3 regions of the Streptomyces sp. NPDC021019 genome follow, and region 2 is predicted to be linked to each of the others. Evidence: riboswitches for the same ligand, from Rfam matches in the RefSeq annotation. Region 2 holds a riboswitch; each other region holds the start of a gene.

Region 1 (2,255 bases), on a different contig from region 2:
CGAAACGCGGCCGCCCGACGTCTTTTCCGTGACTCTATTGCAATCTGCCGGAATTTCCGATGGCAGGCCGGAATCCATGGATATCCACGGGTCGGAATCGCCGAAGGCCCCGGTGGGCGCCGGGGCCTTCGGACGGGGTCGCGCGGGGCGGGTCAGACGTTCAGTCCGTGGGAGCGCAGGTAGCCGACGGGGTCCATGTCGGAGCCGTAGTCGGGGCTGGTCCGGGCCTCGAAGTGCAGGTGCGGGCCGGTGGAGTTGCCGGTGGAGCCGGAGAGGCCGATCTGCTGGCCGGAGGAGACGCTCTGGCCGACGGAGACGCCGATCGAGGAGAGGTGGCCGTACTGGGTGTACGTGCCGTCCGTCATCCGGAGCACGATGTTGTTGCCGTACGCGCCGCCCCAGCCGGCCTCGACGACCGTCCCGGCGCCGACGGCGACGACGGAGCTGCCGGAGGCGGCCATGAAGTCCACGCCGGAGTGGCTGCCGGAGGACCAGAGCGAACCGCCGGACTTGTAGCCGGTGGTGACGTGAGAGCCGGCGACCGGCAGGTGGAAGGCGTTCAGGCGGGCGCGCTCGGCGGCGCGGGCGGCGCGGGCCTTCTCCTCACGGATCTCCTCGGCGCGGGCCTCGGCCTTGCGCTCGGCCTCCGCCTTCGCCTTGGCCTTGGCGGCCTTCTCGCGGGCCTCCGCGGCGGCCTTGGCCTTCGCCTTCGCGATCGCGTCGGCCTGCTGCTTCTGGGCGTGGGCCTGCGCGTCTATCTGCTCGGCGAGAGTGGCGTCGAGGGCGACGGCCTGGGTGAGGCCGGTGTCGGCGACCTGGGCGGCCTCGGTGTCCGCGGCGAGGGCCGGGGAGGCCAGCGAGCCGAGGACTCCGGTGGTGGCCAGAGCCGCGATGCCGGCGGCCTGGGCGCTCCGGCGCGTGAGGCGGCTCGGGGCACGGTGCTTCCCGGTGGCACGGGTGAACGCCATGGAGGGGCTGATCCTTTCCTTCCTTCTCGCCTACCGGGTTAGCTGACGGGTTCGGAGCAGGAAGGTCTCCTACGGATCCCCGCGCCGGTCTCGCGGCACGGACCTCCGATTCACCCCAGGGACTGCGTGGGTCCCCGGCTCCCCAGGCTCGCGCCTGACGGGGACTCGGCGATGGCTGCCCGGCGCCGCGGCTGCGGCATACGGGTGGCGGACAGCCGAGCCGACGCTAGGCCGGGCGGCTTCCCATCGCCAAACGGACCAGGGGATTTGTCGTACATCCCACAGGGCAGACAGGCATCCTCTCTCCCAAAGGTGATGGATTGGGTTAATCGACCAAAAAGGGAAGGACCCCGACGAATATGCGTTCGTCGGGGTCCTGTTCGCGGCGGTGGGCCACACCTGAGTCAGCCGGTGACGACGGACACCTCTCCGATGCCGAGGGCCTTCACGGGCTCCTCGATCCGGGCGGCGTCCCCCACGAGCACCGTGACCAGCCGGTCGACCGGGAAGGCGCTGACCACGGCGGCGGTCGCCTCCACGGTGCCCGTCTCGGCGAGCCGGGCGTAGAGGTGGGCCTGGTAGTCGTCGGGGAGGTGCTGCTCGACCTGGTCGGCCAGCGTGCTCGCGACGGAGGCGGCGGTCTCGAACTTCAGCGGGGCGACGCCCACCAGGTTCTGCACGGCCGTCTCACGCTCGGCGTCGGTCAGCCCCTCGGCGGCCAGCGTCCGCAGGACCTTCCAGAGGTCGTCCAGCGCCGGTCCGGTGGACTCCGTGTCCACCGAGCCGCTGATCGCGAGCATGGCCGCGCCGCCCGCGTCCGGGCCGCTGGAGCGCAGCACCTGGGCGAAGGCCCGCACCCCGTAGGTGTAGCCCTTCTCCTCGCGCAGCACCCGGTCCAGCCGGGAGGTGAGGGTGCCGCCCAGGCAGTAGGTGCCGAGCACCTGGGCGGGCCACACACGCTCGTGCCGGTCGGCGCCGATGCGACCGATCAGCAGCTGGGTCTGGACCGCGCCCGGCCGGTCCACGATCACGACGCGGCCGGTGTCGTTCGCGGTGATGGGCGGCACCGGGCGGGCCTGACCGGCGTTGCCCGACCAGTCGCCGAGGGTCTCCGCCAGCAGCGCGTCCAGGTCGATACCGGTCAGGTCGCCGACGATCACGGCCGTCGCGGTGGACGGACGGACATGGGCGTCGAAGAAGGCGCGCACGGCCCTCTCGTCGATCCGCCGGACGGTCTCCTCGGTGCCCAGGCGCGGGCGGGACATCCGGGCGGTGGCCGGGAACAGC
Region 2 (2,255 bases):
ACGTTTCCGAAGAGCCGGATCTGGGGCTTGTCCAGCACCTGGTGCAGAGCTTTGACGATGCCCTTGATCCGCGGGTGGTCGGGGGCCACGCCGTAGCGGATGAGGCCGAAGGGCGCGGGCATGCGCTCGAAGAGGTCGATGGAGACCCCCGGGTCCTGGCAGACCTCGGATTTGAGCAGCGCGTCCGCAGCGTAGATACCGGCGGGGCCGGCTCCGACAATGGCGACGCGGACGGGGCGTGTCATGGCGTGGTGATCCTTCGGGGCGGGCGAACGCGGGCAGGTACAGCGTACGTCGGAGGTAAGGGTTGGCTTACTAGTCTCCACCGCACACCGTAAGCGATCGCCCCGCGGGCCCTTCGACCGGCCCCGCCTGGAGTGCCCGATTAGCCCGTTTTCTTGTGCCGGTATGGGCGATTTGGTTCTTTTGGGAATTCTGCTAAATAAGGGGCCTATTGGGGTTGCTGGGGTATTTGTTTGAGCTCATTTTCGCCATCGCCGCGAGGAAGTGGTGAGCGTCACGTCCGAAGCGGGCGACGCGGAAGCGGAAGCATCGGTTCCCTTCCGTGCGGGGAAAGTTGACGGCGTGACGGAATGATCCGATCCGGCGATTCCGCCTTTCGATCTTGCGCGGAAAAGGAGCTTCGGAATGTGGGGCTTGTTCTGTTCGATGTTTCTCGCCTACGGTCACCGTCAATCCGGATGGAACGCCGAATCCTGCCGCCGTCCGGGAATCCGAAACCCACTCACGTACGGCAGGAGCGGGGGACCCAGGTAAGTCGCCGATCCGTGACCGGAACGGCTTGGGGTGAAGCCGCACGAGCGTGCGGCCAGACATCTCCCGTCTGAACCCGACAGCTCACCCCGCAGGCGCCGGAGAGGAAATCCCCCATGCCCGCACAGGGTAAGCACCGTCGTTCCCAGTCCACCTCGCTGCGCCGCGGCCTCGCCGCCGTGACCACCGGTGGAGCCGTCCTCGCCCTCCCGGTGATCGGTGCCACCAGTGCCTTCGCGGCCCCGGTGCCCGCCGCCGCGCCGCAGCAGGCCGTGGCGCCCGCCTCGGTGGCCCAGGCGAATTCCGCCGTGCGGGCCGCGCCCGCCCAGCATTCCGTGGCGGCCGGTGAAACGCTTTCCAAGATCGCCCGCGAATATTCTGTCAGCGGCGGCTGGGAGAAGCTGTACGAAGGCAACCGGAAGATCATCGGAGATAATCCCGATCTCATTCAGCCCGGAATCAAGCTGATCCTCGGAACCACGGCCGAGGCCCCTTCGGGCGGTAAGGCGGACAAGGCCGCCCAGGCTTCCCCGTCCACCGCGCGCGGTGCCGAGGCGAACCGTGCCGACCGTTCGGAGCGCGTCAACGCCGTGCCCGCGGCAAAGGCCGCGCCGGCCGCCGAAAAGGCCGTCACGTACACGAACGACCTCGATGGCTGGATCAAGGAGTCGCTGGCGGTCATGGCCGAGCGGGGCATCCCCGGCACCTACGAGGGCATCCACCGCAACATCATGCGGGAGTCCTCGGGCAACCCGGTCGCGATCAACAACTGGGACTCCAACGCGGTCAAGGGCACCCCGTCCAAGGGGCTGCTCCAGGTCATCGACCCGACGTTCCAGGCCTACCACGTGCCCGGCACCTCGACCGACAGCTACGACCCGGTCGCCAACATCACGGCCGCGTGCAACTACGCCGCGGACCGGTACGGCTCGATCGACAACGTCTTCGGCGCCTACTGATCCTTCGCGCCCGCGCCCGAGGGGCCCCGGACCCCATGGTCCGGGGCCCCTCGGGCGTACCGGGAAGTTACCCCCAAGTTTCTCGTGACTTACCACGCGATCGACAGTAGAACCTGTTGCACTCTGTCGAGAGTGAGGGAAGGCACATGGAGGACACGACCATGATAGATGCCGAGGCCAAGGGTGTCTCGCGTCGAAGATTCATCGCTGGAACAGGTTCTCTTCTGGGTGCTGCGGCGATCGCCGGGCACACCGCACCCGCGTGGGCGGGCGTCCGGGCGGCAACAGCGCCGATCGGCTCCGGGGCCCGGGTGCCGGTACTGGTCGTCGGCACCGGCTACGGCGGCTCCGTGGCCGCCCTCCGGCTCGCCCAGGCCGGCGTCGACGTCCATATGGTCGAGATGGGCATGGCCTGGGACACGCCGGGCGCGGACGGCAAGATCTTCGCCAACACCACCAGGCCCGACGACCGCTCCTTCTGGCTGCGGACCCGGACCAAGCAGCCGCTGAGCAACTTCCTCG
Region 3 (2,255 bases), on a different contig from region 2:
GCCATCGGGTCCATCGCGGAACCGCCCGCGGTGCGGACCTCCAGGTGGAGGTGGACGCCGGTGACGTTGCCGCTGTCGCCCATGCGGCCGATGGTCTGGCCGGTGGTGACCTTCTGACCGACGGAGACCTCGATCGAGGACTGGTGGGCGTACCAGATCTCCGTGCCGTCCTCGAGTTCGAGGACCGTGCGGTAGCCGTACGAACCGGAGTAGCCGGCCGACGTGATCGTGCCGCTGTGCACGGCCTTGAGCGGCGCACCGGCCGACCCGGCGAAGTCGAGACCTGTGTGCTGGCCCGAGGACCAGAGCGCGCCGGACTGACCGTAGGTCGAGGTGATCGTGTACGAGAAGGTGGGGAGGGAGAAGCTGGCGGCGAGCTTGGCCAGCCGCTCGGCCTCCTTCTTCTTCTCCGCCGCTTCCTTGGCCGCCTTCTTCTTCGCGGCGGCCGCGGCCTCGGCCTCGTCCTGCTGCTTCTTGGCCTCGGCGGCGGCGCTCTCGGCCGCTGCCTTCTCGGCGGCGGCCCTGGCCTCGGCGTCGGCGCTGGCCTGCTGCTGCTCGGCCTGCTGGAGGATGCGGGCGCGCAGCGCCTCGCCCGCGTCGGTGCCCTGCTCGGCCTCGGCGGTGGTGAGGCCGGCGGTGGTGAGCGGCGCGGACGCGGCGACCGGGGCGGGCTCCGCCTCGTCGGACATCAAAGACCCGACGCCGGGAAGGGACTTGGCGTCGGGGAGGTTGTCCACGATGGAATCGGGAAGAGAGATGGAGACCGGCGCCTTGTCCTGCGCGGTGGCCATACCGCCCGCACCGACGGCCGCTATGACACCGACTCCGAGGACGGTGGAGCTACGGGCCAGACCACGCTGCTTGGCCACGCGGTGCTTGCCGCGCACGGGACGGATGGACTCCGCGGTGGGGTTCCACTCCTCCCAGGTGCGCTCCTCGCCACCGAAGATGTCGGCACGGAAGGGTGACGGGGCCTCAGGGGCAGGCTTGTTGGACGCCACGTGGGCGCACTCCTTTCCTTCCTTCTCGCCTACCGGGTTAGCTGACGGGTTCGGAGCAGGAAGGTCTCCTACGGGCCCCTCCGTCTCTCACGAGACGCAGGCGTCCGATTCACCCCATGTAGGTGGTTCCCCGGTTCCCTTGCGGGATTCGGCGCTCGCGCGCGGCGCCGTCTCTGACGACGGCTGTGACGACCGCGCTGCGTTATCGAACGTTAATAGACGGACAGGCCCTATTCCAAGCTGTTCCTGTTGATCATTAACGAGCACGGCAGGGATGTACGGGTGGCAACCGGGCGCAATCGGGCGACTTGACCGCGACTCAGCCACATCACTTTTTCTGACGGTGTGTCAAATGTTATGCGGAGCGGCGCCCTTCGACTACGCACCGTGTCATCGCCCGGCGTCATCGCCCCGGCCCACGATCTTCACCGTCGTCCGGGGCACGGGCTGCCCCTCCGCCGGCCGCCCGACCGCGATGAGCGCCATGTCGTCCGTGGTCCGCCCACCGGTGTGCAGTCGTACGTCGTCCGTCAGCGCCGACAGCAGCTCCTCCGGACCGGGGAAGATCCGGCCGCGCAGCCGGGCCGCCGGATCGTAGAAGACCCCGTTCGGGTCCCGGGCCTCGGACAGGCCGTCCGTGAAGGCGAGGAGCGTCGCCCCGGCGGGCATCGCCCACTCGTCGGAGCGGTCCGGCCACACCCCCAGGTCCATCCCCAGCGGCATGGCGGGCACCGAGGGCGCCAGCACCTCCAGGGCGCCGTCGGCATGCAGCAGGATCGGCTCGGGGTGACCGCGGTTGACGAGGCGCAACGAAGCCGAACCGGGCGGGATCTCGGCCAGCACGGCGGTGACGAACCCCTCCATGGCGTCCAGCCCGTACCGCCGCGTCCCCTCCCGGGCCAGCGCCCGCTCCAGCCGCTGCGCGACACCCTCCAGCGAACGCTCCTGCTCGGCCGCCTCCCGGAACGCCCCGATGATCACCGCCACCGCCTCGACGGCGTCCAGCCCCTTGCCGCGTACGTCGCCGACGACCACACGCACGCCGTACGGGGTGTCCGCGACGGCGAACAGGTCGCCGCCCACGAACTCGTCCGCCTGGGCCGCCTCGTACCGCGCGGCCACCTGGAGTCCGCCGATCCGCTCGGCCGGGGTCGGCAGCACGGCCCGCATGGCGGTCTCCGCGATGACCCGGGCCGAGGCCAGCTGCTCGTTGCCGCGCCGCACGACGCCGTTGATGACGAGGGCCAGCACCGA

The links. A riboswitch is a leader RNA that binds a small molecule or an ion and turns the genes downstream of it on or off. The one in region 2 is predicted to bind cyclic di-AMP.
Region 1: it holds a riboswitch for cyclic di-AMP, as region 2 does, so the genes downstream of both, ACH4RG_RS34495 (M23 family metallopeptidase) here and ACH4RG_RS21130 (transglycosylase SLT domain-containing protein) in region 2, are expected to answer to the same signal.
Region 3: it holds a riboswitch for cyclic di-AMP, as region 2 does, so the genes downstream of both, ACH4RG_RS35750 (M23 family metallopeptidase) here and ACH4RG_RS21130 (transglycosylase SLT domain-containing protein) in region 2, are expected to answer to the same signal.

The regions. Positions count from the first base shown of each region.
Region 1 is NZ_JBIRQR010000010.1:116,216-118,470, reverse strand. Features, by position in the region: gene ACH4RG_RS34495 (M23 family metallopeptidase) at 153-968, opposite strand; cyclic di-AMP (ydaO/yuaA leader) riboswitch at 982-1,149, opposite strand; gene ACH4RG_RS34490 (M16 family metallopeptidase) at 1,373-2,255, opposite strand, start outside.
Region 2 is NZ_JBIRQR010000003.1:804,462-806,716, forward strand. Features, by position in the region: gene ACH4RG_RS21125 (FAD-dependent oxidoreductase) at 1-245, opposite strand, end outside; cyclic di-AMP (ydaO/yuaA leader) riboswitch at 698-885, shown strand; gene ACH4RG_RS21130 (transglycosylase SLT domain-containing protein) at 891-1,733, shown strand; gene ACH4RG_RS21135 (GMC oxidoreductase) at 1,880-2,255, shown strand, end outside.
Region 3 is NZ_JBIRQR010000012.1:83,353-85,607, reverse strand. Features, by position in the region: gene ACH4RG_RS35750 (M23 family metallopeptidase) at 1-1,001, opposite strand, end outside; cyclic di-AMP (ydaO/yuaA leader) riboswitch at 1,013-1,165, opposite strand; gene ACH4RG_RS35745 (PP2C family protein-serine/threonine phosphatase) at 1,392-2,255, opposite strand, start outside.